4 regions of the Streptomyces sp. MMBL 11-1 genome follow, and region 2 is predicted to be linked to each of the others. Evidence: riboswitches for the same ligand, from Rfam matches in the RefSeq annotation. Region 2 holds a riboswitch; each other region holds the start of a gene.
What was found. A riboswitch is a leader RNA that binds a small molecule or an ion and turns the genes downstream of it on or off. The one in region 2 is predicted to bind cyclic di-AMP.

Region 1: it holds a riboswitch for cyclic di-AMP, as region 2 does, so the genes downstream of both, PSQ21_RS15095 (M23 family metallopeptidase) here and PSQ21_RS27955 (M23 family metallopeptidase) in region 2, are expected to answer to the same signal.
Region 3: it holds a riboswitch for cyclic di-AMP, as region 2 does, so the genes downstream of both, PSQ21_RS21965 (C40 family peptidase) here and PSQ21_RS27955 (M23 family metallopeptidase) in region 2, are expected to answer to the same signal.
Region 4: it holds a riboswitch for cyclic di-AMP, as region 2 does, so the genes downstream of both, PSQ21_RS32145 (M23 family metallopeptidase) here and PSQ21_RS27955 (M23 family metallopeptidase) in region 2, are expected to answer to the same signal.

Annotation. Positions count from the first base shown of each region.
Region 1 is NZ_CP117709.1:3,493,301-3,496,499, reverse strand. It holds gene PSQ21_RS15105 (MerR family transcriptional regulator) at 1-129, shown strand, start outside; gene PSQ21_RS15100 (PP2C family protein-serine/threonine phosphatase) at 271-1,491, shown strand; cyclic di-AMP (ydaO/yuaA leader) riboswitch at 1,774-1,926, shown strand; gene PSQ21_RS15095 (M23 family metallopeptidase) at 1,938-2,969, shown strand; gene PSQ21_RS15090 (PrsW family intramembrane metalloprotease) at 3,186-3,199, opposite strand, start outside.
Region 2 is NZ_CP117709.1:6,265,931-6,269,129, forward strand. It holds gene PSQ21_RS27950 (M16 family metallopeptidase) at 1-1,323, shown strand, start outside; cyclic di-AMP (ydaO/yuaA leader) riboswitch at 1,546-1,713, shown strand; gene PSQ21_RS27955 (M23 family metallopeptidase) at 1,727-2,542, shown strand; gene PSQ21_RS27960 (GntR family transcriptional regulator) at 2,720-3,199, shown strand, end outside.
Region 3 is NZ_CP117709.1:4,944,593-4,947,791, reverse strand. It holds gene pcrA (DNA helicase PcrA) at 1-1,005, opposite strand, end outside; cyclic di-AMP (ydaO/yuaA leader) riboswitch at 1,286-1,452, shown strand; gene PSQ21_RS21965 (C40 family peptidase) at 1,451-2,647, shown strand; gene PSQ21_RS21960 (hypothetical protein) at 2,693-3,046, opposite strand.
Region 4 is NZ_CP117709.1:7,287,681-7,290,879, forward strand. It holds gene PSQ21_RS32140 (tyrosine-protein phosphatase) at 1-587, opposite strand, end outside; cyclic di-AMP (ydaO/yuaA leader) riboswitch at 1,031-1,191, shown strand; gene PSQ21_RS32145 (M23 family metallopeptidase) at 1,194-2,141, shown strand; gene PSQ21_RS32150 (SGNH/GDSL hydrolase family protein) at 2,303-3,130, shown strand; gene PSQ21_RS32155 (STM4011 family radical SAM protein) at 3,154-3,199, opposite strand, start outside.

The DNA of each region.
Region 1 (3,199 bases), 2.8 Mb from region 2:
ATCGGCCTCGGCGAGATGTATGTCGCCGATCCCCGCTTCGGAAAGAACTACGATCGCTACGGGGACGGCACCGCCGCCTTCGTACGGGACGCACTGACGGTATACGCGGAACACCGGCTCTCCGACTGACCACGGAAGGCCGGACCGCCGTCCGCCTTCCCCCTATCCGGCCGATGCTGAGCAGCCGCTCGGCGCGGCTCCGGGAAGCCCGGGCGGGGCGCGGTACCGTCCGCAGCCGTGGGTGGACCGGGCAGGAGCGCACAGGTGGGGATGGCCGAGAGACGGCGTAGCAGCGCGGCGGGGGGCGCCGAGGCCGTGGGCCGAGCGGTGTTCGGGTCCCGGGAGGGCGAACTGACGTCCGACGGGCGGCGCACCGGGCGGCTCGTCCGGATGCTGCCCGCCCTGCTGATCCTCGGCGGGCTGGTGCTCGACGCGCTGACTCCGCCCAACTTCACCGCCGTTCCCCTGTTCGTCGCGGCCCCGCTGATCGCCGCGCCGTTCTTCTCGCGGTCCCGGACCGTCCGTACGGGGATCGCCGCGGTCCTTTCCGTCATCGCGATGCGGCTGTCCGACGGGACGTCCACGCAGGTGGTCCCGGTCATCGAGCTGATCACGGTGCTCACGGCCTCGGTGCTGGCCCTCGTCATCAACGGCGTCGTGCGGCGCGGCAGCGAGCAGCTGGCCTCGGCCCGGGTCATCGCGGAGACCGCCATGCGGGCCGTGCTGCCGACCCCGGCCGAGCGGATCGGCGGGCTCCAGGTGGCCGCGCGGTACGAGGCGGCACAGGCGGACGAGTTCGTGGGCGGCGACCTGTTCGCCGTCGCGGACACCCCCTACGGCGTACGTCTGGTGGTCGGCGACGTCCGCGGCAAGGGCCTGGGCGCCGTCGAGGCGGTGGCGGTGATCATCGGGGCGTTCCGGGAGGCGGCCGAGCAGGAGCGTTCGCTGGAGGGGGTCGCGCAGCGGCTGGAGCGGGCGCTGGCCCGGGAGGGGACGCGGCGGTACGGGCTGGACGCCATGGAGGGGTTCATCACCGCCGTGCTGGCCGAGATCCCGCCCGGTTCGGACTCGCTGCGCATCGTCAACCGTGGTCACCCCGAGCCGATCCTGCTGCACGCCGACGGCGCCCTGGAGGTGCTGGCGCCCTCGGTGCCCGCGCTGCCGCTGGGGATGGACCTGGGGGTGTGGCCGGACCGGGCCGACGCGTGGGTGATGCCCGCCGGGGCGACGCTCCTCGCCTTCACGGACGGCCTGTCCGAGGCCCGGGACGCGAACGGGGTCTTCTACGATCCGGCGGCCCGGCTGCGCGGCCGGATCTTCCCGGGCCCGGAGGAACTGCTGTCGGCGCTGACGGACGACGTACGGCTGCACACCGGCGGGCGGACCACGGACGACATGGCGCTCATCGCGGTCGGCCGTCCGGCGGAGGGGCAGCCCGTCCGCCGGACGACGGTGAAGATCGTGGGCCGGGGCGACGACGCCGACCGATGACGGGGCGACGGCAGGACGGCAGGACGGCGGGCGGCAGAGCGTCCGCGGGGCAATGACACGGTGCGTGACCGAAGGGCATCGCTCCGCATAACATTTGACACACCGTCAGAAAAAGTGATGTGGCTGAGCGACGGTCAAGTCGCCCGATTCCGCCCGCTTGTGCCCCGTACATCCCTGCCGTGTCCGTTAATGATCAACAGGAACAGCTTGGAATCGGGCCCGTCCGTCTATTAACGTTCGATAACGCAGCGCGGTCGTCACAGCCGTCGTCAGAGGCGGCGCCGCGCGCGAGCGCCGAATTCCGCAAGGGAACCGGGGAACCACCTACATGGGGTGAATCGGACGCCTGCGTCTCGTGAGAGACGGAGGGGCCCGTAGGAGACCTTCCTGCTCCGAACCCGTCAGCTAACCCGGTAGGCGAGAAGGAAGGAAAGGAGTGCGCCCACGTGGCGTCCAACAAGCCTGCCCCTGAGGCCCCGTCACCCTTCGGTGCCGACACCTTCGGTGGCGAGGAGCGCACCTGGGAGGAATGGAACCCCACCGCGGAGTCCATCCGACCCGTGCGCGGCAAGCACCGCGTAGCCAAGCAGCGTGGTCTGGCCCGTAGCTCCACCGTCCTCGGGGTCGGTGTCATAGCGGCCGTCGGTGCGGGCGGCATGGCCACCGCGCAGGACAAGGCGCCGGTCTCCATCTCTCTTCCCGATTCCATCGCGGACAACCTCCCCGACGCCAAGTCCCTCCCCGGCGTCGGGTCCTTGATGTCCGACGACGCGGAGACCGTCCCGGTCGCCGCGTCCGCCCCGCTCACCACCGCCGGCCTCACCACCGCCGAGGCGGAGCAGGGCACCGGCGCCGGCGAGGCGCTGCGCGCCCGGATCCTTCAGCAGGCCGAGCAGCAGCAGGCCAGCGCGGACGCCGAGGCCAAGGCCGCCGCCGAGAAGGCAGCGGCCGAGACCGCCGCCGCCGAGGCCAAGAAGCAGCAGGACGAGGCCGAGGCCGAGGCCGCCGCGAAGAAGAAGGCGGCGGAGGAAGCGGCGAAGAAGAAGAAGGAGGCCGAGCGGCTCGCCAAGCTCGCCGCCAGCTTCTCCCTCCCCACCTTCTCGTACACGATCACCTCGACCTACGGTCAGTCCGGCGCGCTCTGGTCCTCGGGCCAGCACACCGGCCTCGACTTCGCCGGGTCGGCCGGTGCGCCGCTCAAGGCCGTGCACAGCGGCACGATCACGTCGGCCGGCTACTCCGGCTCGTACGGCTACCGCACGGTCCTCGAACTCGAGGACGGCACGGAGATCTGGTACGCCCACCAGTCCTCGATCGAGGTCTCCGTCGGCCAGAAGGTCACCACCGGCCAGACCATCGGCCGCATGGGCGACAGCGGCAACGTGACCGGCGTCCACCTCCACCTGGAGGTCCGCACCGCGGGCGGTTCCGCGATGGACCCGATGGCCTGGCTGGCCAGCAAGGGCATCAACGTCTGACCTCCCCGCCCCGCGGCTGACGTTCTCCGTCGCCGCCCCGGAACCCCGGCAGCCCTGACGCACACCCCCCGACGTCAGGGCTGCCGGTCCGTCCGGGGGCGGGAGGTCGCGCAGGGCGGCGGCGGAGCGGCATTCCCGCACCGGCCCGTCGCGTCTCCGCGGGACGGGGCAGGCCGCCCCGGGCGGACCCGTCGTCCGCCGACACCGCGGCTACGGCTATGGCTGCGCCG
Region 2 (3,199 bases):
TTCCCGGCGCCCGAGCGCGGCGCCCTGCCCAACGGGCTGACCGTGCTGCGCTGCCACCGCCCCGGCCAGCAGGTCGTCGCGGTGGAGATCTTCCTGGACGCGCCCCTGGAGGCGGAGCCCGAGGGCCTGGACGGCGTGGCCACGATCATGTCGCGGGCGCTCTCCGAGGGCACCGACAAGCACAGCGCCGAGGAGTTCGCCGCCGAGCTGGAGCGCTGCGGCGCCACGCTCGACGCGCACGCCGACCACCCCGGCGTCCGGGTGTCCCTGGAGGTTCCGGCCTCCCGGCTGGCCAAGGCCCTCGGGCTGGTCGCCGAGGCGCTGCGGGCCCCCGCCTTCGACGGGAGCGAGATCGAGCGCCTCGTCGGCAACCGCCTCGACGAGATCCCCCACGAGCAGGCCAACCCGTCCCGGCGCGCCGCCAAGCAGCTCTCCAAGGAGCTGTTCCCGGCCGGCGCCCGGATGTCCCGCCCGCGCCTGGGCACCGAGGAGACGGTCCGGCGGATCGACGAGAGGGCCGTGCGCGCCTTCTTCGACGCCCACGTCCGTCCGTCCACCGCGACGGCCGTGATCGTCGGCGACCTGACCGGCATCGACCTGGACGCGCTGTTGGCGGAGACCCTCGGTGACTGGTCGGGCGACGCCGGGCAGGCCCGCCCGGTGCCGCCCATCACCGCGGACGACACCGGCCGCGTGGTCATCGTGGACCGGCCCGGCGCGGTCCAGACCCAGCTGCTGATCGGCCGCATCGGCGCCGACCGGCACGAGCGCGTCTGGCCCGCCCAGGTGCTCGGTACGTACTGCCTGGGCGGCACCCTGACCTCCCGGCTGGACCGGGTGCTGCGCGAGGAGAAGGGGTACACCTACGGGGTGCGCGCCTTCGCCCAGGTGCTGCGTTCCAGCGGCCCCGACTCGGGCGGCGCGGCCATGCTCGCGATCAGCGGCTCGGTGGACACGGAGTCCACCGGACCGGCGCTGGACGACCTCTGGAAGGTCCTGCGGACGCTGGCCGCCGAGGGGCTGACCGACGCCGAGCGCGAGACGGCCGTGCAGAACCTGGTGGGGGTCGCCCCGCTGAAGTTCGAGACCGCCGCCTCCGTCGCGAGCACGCTGGCCGACCAGGTCGAGCAGCACCTCCCCGACGACTACCAGGCCCACCTCTACGCCCGGCTCGCCGAGACGGGCACCGTGGAGGCGACCGCCGCCGTGGTCAGCGCCTTCCCGGTCGACCGGCTGGTCACGGTCCTCGTGGGGGACGCCGCGCGGATCGAGGAGCCGGTGAGGGCCCTCGGCATCGGAGAGGTGTCCGTCGTCACCGGCTGACGCACCTGCGGCACACCGCTGCGAACAGGACCCCGACGAGCGGAAGTTCGTCGGGGTCCTTGCTGTTTGCCCTCTTTGTTCGTTCTATCCCTTTTGGTGAACATTCAGCCTGTCTGCCCTGTGGGATGTGCGACAAATCCCCTGGCCCGTTTGGTGATGGGAAGCCGCCCCGCCTAGCGTCGGCTCGGCTGTCCGCCACCCGTATGCCGCAGCCGCGGCGCCGGGCAGTCATCGCCGAGTCCCCGTCAGGCGCGAGCCTGGGGAGCCGGGGACCCACGCAGTCCCTGGGGTGAATCGGAGGCCAGTGCCGCGAAACCGGCGCGGGCATCCGTAGGAGACCTTCCTGCTCCGAACCCGTCAGCTAACCCGGTAGGCGAGAAGGAAGGAAAGGATCAGCCCCTCCATGGCGTTCACCCGTGCCACCGGGAAGCACCGTGCCCCGAGCCGCCTCACGCGCCGGAGCGCCCGGGCCGTCGGTATCGCGGCTCTGGCCACCGCCGGAGTCCTCGGCTCGCAGGCCTCCCCGGCCCTCGCCGCGGACACCGAGGCCACCGAGGTCGCCGACACCGGCCTCACCCAGACCGTCGCGCTCGACGCCACCCTCGCCGACCAGATCGACGCGCAGGCCCACGCCCAGAAGCAGCAGGCCGAGGCGATCGCGAAGGCGAAGGCCAAGGCCGCCGCGGAGGCCCGCGAGAAGGCGGCCAAGGCGAAGGCGAAGGCGGAGGCCGAGCGGAAGGCCGAGGCCCGCGCCAAGGAGGTCCGCGAGGAGAAGGCCCGTGCCGCCCGCGCCGCCGAGCGCGCCCGGCTGAACGCCTTCCACCTCCCGGTCGCCGGCTCCCACGTCACCACCGGCTACAACGCCGGCGGTTCGCTCTGGTCCTCCGGCAGCCACTCCGGCGTGGACTTCCGGGCCGCCTCCGGCAGCTCCGTCGTCGCGGTCGGCGCCGGCACGGTCGTGGAGGCCGGCTGGGGAGGCGCGTACGGCAACAACATCGTGCTCCGGATGACGGACGGCACGTACACCCAGTACGGCCACCTCTCCTCGATCGGCGTCTCCGTCGGCCAGAGCGTCTCCTCCGGCCAGCAGATCGGCCTCTCCGGCTCCACCGGCAACTCCACCGGCCCGCACCTGCACTTCGAGGCCCGCACCAGCCCCGACTACGGCTCCGACATGGACCCCGTCGGCTACCTGCGCTCCCACGGTCTGAACGTCTGACCCGCCCCGCGCGATACCGCCCGAAGGCCCCGGCACCCGTCGGGGCCTTCGGCGATTTTGGGCCGAGGATATTCATGGATTCCGGTCTGCCATCGGAAATTCCGGCAGATTGCCATAGAGTCACGGAACAGGCGTCGGGCGGCCGCGTTTCGCGGGGATCAAGGCGGAGGTTCGGACATGCGCATTCCCGCGCATTCGGTATGCACGGCAATTCGTGACGACATCGTCTCCGGTGTCCACGAGCGCGGCAGCCGCCTCACCGAGGAGTTGCTGGCCCGCCGCTACGGGGTTTCCCGCGTCCCGGTCCGCGAGGCCCTGCGCACGCTGGAGTCCGAGGGCTTCGTGGTCACCCGCAGGCATGCCGGCGCCTGTGTCGCCGAGCCCACCGCGCAGGAGGCGGCCGACCTCCTGGAGGTGCGGACGCTCCTGGAGCCACTGGGTGCGGAGCGCGCCGCCCAACGCCGCACGGAAGCCCACCTGAAGGTGCTCCGGGGACTGGTCAGGCTGGGCCAGGAGCGGGCCCGCCGGGGCGAGGACGAGGATCTGCGCTCGCTGGGCGGCTGGTTCCACGAGACCCTCGCCCAGGCCTCCGGCAGCCCCGGACTCATCGCGCTTCTTACCCAGCTCCGCCACAAGATCGCCTGGATGTACGCGGTC
Region 3 (3,199 bases), 1.3 Mb from region 2:
CTCGAACTGGAGGATGTTGCGGATGGTCGCGCCCCGGAAGGCGTAGATCGACTGGTCCGCGTCGCCCACCACGCACAGCTCGGCGGGGGCGTCGGCCTCCCCGGCCGGGCCGACCAGCTCCCGTACCAGCGTGTACTGGGCGTGGTTGGTGTCCTGGTACTCGTCGACGAGGACGTGGCGGAAGCGGCGGCGGTAGTGCTCGGCGACGTCCGGGAAGGCCTGGAGCAGGTGGACCGTCGTCATGATGATGTCGTCGAAGTCCAGGGCGTTGGCCTCGCGCAGGCGGGCCTGGTAGAGCGCGTACGCCTGGGCGAGGGTCTTCTCGAAGCCATCCGCCGCCTGCCCGGCGAAGGTCTCCTCGTCGATGAGCTCGTTCTTGAGGTTGGAGACCTTGGCGGTGAAGGACTTCGGCGGGAACCGCTTCGGGTCCAGGTCGAGGTCGCGGCAGACCAGGGCCATCAGACGCTTGGAGTCGGCGGCGTCGTAGATCGAGAACGACGAGGTGAAGCCGAGCTTCTTCGACTCGCGGCGCAGGATGCGGACGCACGCGCTGTGGAAGGTCATGACCCACATCGCGTTGGCCCGGGGGCCGACGAGCTGCTCGACGCGCTCCTTCATCTCGCCCGCGGCCTTGTTGGTGAAGGTGATCGCGAGGATCTGCCCGGGGTGCGTCCCGCGCTCGGCCAGCAGGTGGGCGATGCGGTGGGTGAGGACCCGGGTCTTGCCGGAGCCGGCCCCGGCGACGATGAGCAACGGGGACCCGGCGTGCACGACGGCGGCGCGCTGCTCGGTGTTCAGCCCGTCGAGCAGCGCGGCGGAGTCGATCACCGGGCGCGCGTGACCGTCCCGGTAGTACCCGTCCCGGGGCGGCGGGGGCGCGTCGTAGACGCCCGCGAAGAGTCCCTCCGGCACCGCTTCGGGCGCGTGGTCCTCGGGGGGCGGCGGGGGGCCGTCCTCCACGGGCTGGAGGCCGGTCAGGAAACTGTCGTCAAAGAGGCTGCTCATCGCCTCCCGAGTCTAGGCGGCCGGACTGACAAGCTGCTGCCGAAGCCGGGAAGCGGCCACTCGCCCCGGGGAATCGCCCGCCCCTCACCCGTACGCACGGAGAGCGGACGTCGACGTTCCGTGAAGGAGCGCCCGGTCGGAGGGGGTGCCCGGCCCCCGATCCGGAAAGGTCACGAAAATGTATCGGGCATATCGCTCATCGTCCTTCCCAGCGGCGGGGCCGGTTGGCTAGCGTGCTCGGTCAGGTGGCCCGTACCTCCCTGGGGCGAACCACGCCCGACGGGCACCTCTGCCGAATCCGTCCTGCCTCCCTGGCAGTCCGGAACCGGGGACCCACACGCAGAACCGGGGTGAATCGGTCCGTGACCTCGCATCCGGACCGTAGGACAGCCTTCCGTTCCGTCCGAACCCGACAGCTAACCCGGTAGGCGGTCCACGGAAGGAGATGCCGGTCTTGGCATCGCATCGCAAGCCGCGCGCGAAGGTGCGCACCACCACCCCCGCCGTCGGGCTGACGACGGCCGCTCTCGCCTCCGTGACGCTGCTCTCCACGCAGAGCGCCACGGCCGCGCCCGCGGAGCCGAAACCCGCCATCGAGGAAGTCCAGAAGAAGGTCGACGCCCTGTACCGGCAGGCGGGCGCCGCGACGCAGGAGTACAACCGGGCCAAGGCCGCCTCCGCCTCCCAGCGGACGAAGGTCGACACGCTGCTCTCCGACGTGGCGAAGCAGGCCGAGAAGATCAACGAGGCGCGCAGGGCGCTGGGCTCCTACGCGGCGGCCCAGTACCGCAACGGGGGCATCGCGCCCGCGGCGACCTTCTTCCTGGCGGACAACCCGCAGGGGTACTTCGACCAGAGCCGGCTGATGGACCGGGCGACGGAGCGGCAGCAGAAGGCCGTCGCCGAGGTCCGTACGCAGCAGGCCTCGGCGGCGAAGAAGCGCGCGGAGGCGGTGAAGAGCCTGGAGACCCTCACCGAGACGCAGGCCACGCTGGCCTCCAGCAAGAAGGACGTGCAGTCCAGGCTCACCGAGGCCCGGAGCCTGCTGTCGAGGCTGACCGCCGAGGAGAAGGCGCGGCTGGCGGAGCTGGAGCGCAGACAGGAGGCCGAGGCAAAGGAGAAGGCGGCGAAGCTGGCCGCCCGGCAGGCCGCCGAGGCGAAGGAGCGGGCCGAGGCCGAGGAGAAGGCCCGCGAGGAGGCCGCGAAGGAGTCCGGCGGCGGTTCGGGCACCGGCACCGGCTCCGGCTCAGGTACGGGCACGGGCTCGGGCACCGGCGCGGACAGCGGCTACGCCGCCAAGGCGGAGAAGGTGCTGGCCTTCGCCCGCGCCCAGATCGGGAAGCCGTACGTGTGGGGCGCGACGGGCCCGTCCAGTTACGACTGCTCGGGGCTGACGCAGGCGGCGTGGCGGGAGGCGGGCGTGACCCTGCCCCGGACGACCTGGGACCAGGTGGAGGTCGGGACGCGGGTCGCCACGTCGGACCTCCAGCCCGGAGACCTGGTCTTCTTCTACGACGACATCAGCCACGTCGGCATCTACAAGGGCGACGGGATGATGATCCACGCCCCGAAGCCGGGTGCGAACGTGCGCGAGGAGTCGATCTACTCCATGCCGATCCACGGCAGCGTGCGCCCCGCGTGACGCGCGCCGGGGGGCGGCCCTTCGGCGGCCGCCCCCCGGGGAGGCTCAGGTCCAGACCGTGGCGAGGAAGATGTTGACGACCGTCAGTCCGCCGACCGCGGCGAACGCGCCCTTGTCCACCGTCTCGTCGTCCCGCTTGACGTAGACGAGGGCGAGGATCACGACCAGCAGCGCGAGCTTGATGCCGATCTTGACGTGGTTCACGGTCTGGTCGTCGGCCTCATTGAGTCCGACCAGGGCGACGCCGGTGACGAGCATGGTCAGCGCGCCGTGCAGCATGGCGGGGGTGAAGCGGGCGGTGCCCGCCCCCATGGCCTTCATCTGCGTCAGGAAGCCGCCCAGCAGGGAGGCGATGCCGATGATGTGCAGGGCGACGAAGACATTGATGAGTACGTCCATGGCTCCGGAGCCTAGCCAGGGCCGCTCCTCCCCCACGCAGTGAGGCAAGCCTTCCCTGGGCGCTTTCCTCACTCGTGAACCAATTGCCCATTCCTTGCGCTGATTGCCCGGCAACAGGCTCCCGTTCTCGATCAGATGCGGCCGTCGAAACGT
Region 4 (3,199 bases), 1.0 Mb from region 2:
TGGAGGTCGTTGGACTTGAGGTAGTCCTCCTCGATCGCCTCCGGTACGACGCCGACCGCCAGCAGGGCGACCGCGATCGAGAGACCGGCCCGGTCCTTGCCCGCCGCGCAGTGCATCAGAGCGGGGACGCTGTCCTCGGCCAGGGCGTGCAGCACCCGGCTGTGCTCGGCGGTGCGGTCCAGAATCGTCGCGCGGTACATCCGGATCATGCGGTCGACGCCCTTGTCACCCGAGAGGACCGAGCGCAGCTGCTCGATGTTCCCGCTGCCCACCAGCCGCCAGAACTCGGCCCCGTCGGCCGGGTCCGAGAGTGGAATGCTGACATTGCGGACACCGGCCAGCTCGATGTCGTACCCGTCGAGCCGGTGGTCGGCGGAGTGGCGGAAGTCGAAGATGGTGTGCAGCCCGAGCCCGCCGAGGAAGACCGCGTCCTCGGCGGTGGCGTGGGCCAGGTGGCCGCTCCGGTAGAGCCGCCCGAAGGCGGTGCGCCGTCCGTCCGCGGTGGGGAGCCCGCCCACGTCGCGGAAGTTGCGGACTCCGGTCAGCGCGGTCTCTGTCGGCGGGACCTGCGGCACCTGTTGCGTCACGGTGGCTCCTGGGATCTCTGGCGTCGGCGCGGCTCGCCGGCGAGGGCGCTCCCGTGACGATACGACATCGATTCGACGGAAAATCATCACGGTCGCGCGCCCCGGTGCGAGTGCCGGGGCGGTCTGTCTGACCGGGCGTCAGGAATGACGGAGACGTCATGTCCGTATTGGTGCATTTCGCAGAACATGCCCCGCTAATGGGGGAGATGGGATTGCCGAGGTGAGCGGGATCATATCCGTGACGGTCCGTGGCGAGCGCACACCGGAGTCTTCCCGTTGCCCGTACGGAAATCCAAGATCCGTAATCCACGGAGTGTGACGGGAATAGTGGGGCGATAGCGAATCGATGATTCCGGTGCGCAACCGATGGCTTGTTCTGCTCGTCCTGACTCGTTTACGGTCGCCGCAATCCGGACGGACCGCCTAATCCTGCCGCCGCCCGGAATTCGCACCCACCCACTCACGCGTGGCAGGAGCGGGGGAACCAGGTAAGCCGCCGGTCCGGAGCGATCCGGACCGGCTCGGGGTGAAGTCGCCGCAACGCGACCGGGCATCTCCAGCCCGAACCCGACAGCTCACCTCGCAGGCGCCGGAGAGGAACTTCCCATGCCCGCAAAGGGTAAGCACCGCCGTCCGAAGTCCGGCCCGATCTCCCGCGGCGTCCTCGCCGCTGGGACCGGCGGCGCCGCACTCGCCCTTCCGCTCATCGGCGCCACCGTCGCGAACGCCGCGGACCAGGCGGCTCCGGCGGCGAAGCCCGCCGCCGCCTCGGTCGCCGCCGCGCACACCGCACCGGCCGCCGCGCCCGCCGCGTCGAAGGACGTCCCGAAGACGTACGCCGTCGTCTCCGGCGATTACCTGGCGAAGATCGCGGCCGAGCACCAGCTCAAGGGCGGGTGGCAGAAGCTGTACCAGGACAACCGCTCCACCGTCGGCGAGGACCCCGGCCTGATCCACCCGGGCATGAAGCTGACCCTCGGCGCCAAGGGCTCCGCCCCGGCCGAGAAGTCCGCGGCTCCCGAGGCCGCCCCCAAGAAGGCCGAACCGGCACCGAAGGCCGCGCCGAAGACGGCCCCGAAGGCGGACACCGCCTCCGCCGACGACTCCAGCAGCCCGTCGCGGACCGGCTCCTCCGAGGCCACCGGCTCCGGCTGGTCCGCCCCGCTGGCCAACGCCAACGTCACCACCCAGTACCGGGCTTCCGGCGCCAGCTGGTCCAGCGGCTACCACACCGGCTCCGACTTCCAGGCAGCCTCCGGCACCCCCGTACTCGCCATCGGCCCGGGCACCGTCGTCTCGGCCGGCAACAGCGGCTCGTACGGCAACGAGGTCGTCATCCAGCACGAGGACGGCATGTACTCCCAGTACGCCCACCAGTCCTCGCTCAACGTCTCCGTCGGCCAGACCGTCACCGGCGGCCAGCAGATCGGCCTCTCCGGTTCCACCGGGAACTCCACCGGCCCGCACCTGCACTTCGAGGTCCGCACCGGCCCGAGCTACGGCTCGGACGTCGACCCGATCGCGTACCTGCGTCTGCACGGCGTCTCCGTCTGACCGGGCGCGGCACACAGTGAACGAGGGGCGGTGCGCGACGGCGCACCGCCCCTCCACTTATTCCGGGTTTACCAAAAACTGACCGGGTGGTCTATCTCACCACCAGTCAACCCCGTATTACGGTCGCGTAGGTCACATCGCACGATGCAGGATAAGTCCTTGTGGCAGACGATTCGAGAAAAAACCAGCAGCACATCATCGGGTCGTACGCGGCGATTGGCGACAGTTTCACCGAGGGCGTCGGCGACCCCGGCCCCGACGGGACCTTTGTCGGCTGGGCGGACCGCTTCGCGGTGCTTCTCGCCGACCGGCTCCCGGCCCCCGACGCGGCGGCCGGCCCCGAGGACTCCCCGCACGGGGACTTCCGCTACGCCAATCTCGCCGTACGAGGACGTCTCCTCGACCAGATCGTCGAGGAGCAGATCCCGCGCGCCAAGGAACTGGCCCCCGACCTGGTCAGTTTCTGTGCGGGCGGCAACGACATCATCCGGCCCGGCACCGACCCCGACGACCTCGCCGAGCGTTTCGAACGCGCGGTCGCCGACCTGAGCAACGCCGTCGGCACGGTCATGGTCACCACCGGCTTCGACACCCGGGGCGTTCCGGTGCTGCGCCACATGCGCGGCAAGATCGCCACGTACAACGTCCATCTGCGGGCGATCGCCGACCGCTACCACTGCCCCGTGCTGGACCTGTGGTCGCTGCGTTCCGTCCAGGACCGGCGCGCGTGGGACAACGACCGGCTGCACCTGTCGCCCGAGGGACACACCCGCGTCGCGCTGCGCGCCGCACAGGTCCTCGGCCACGACGTGCCCGCCGACCCCGACCAGCCCTGGCCGCCGCAGGCCCAGCGCAGCCCCTTCGACGCACGGCGCGACAACATCCAGTGGGCCCGCGAATACCTCGTGCCCTGGATCGGCCGACGGCTGCGCGGAGAGTCCTCCGGCGACCACGTCGAGGCGAAGCGCCCGGACCTGCTGCCGCTCTAGGATCTGTCGTCCTCCGGAGACGGTCAGGGCTCCAGCAGCGGAAGCACACGCCCGGGTGGGCTCGGCACC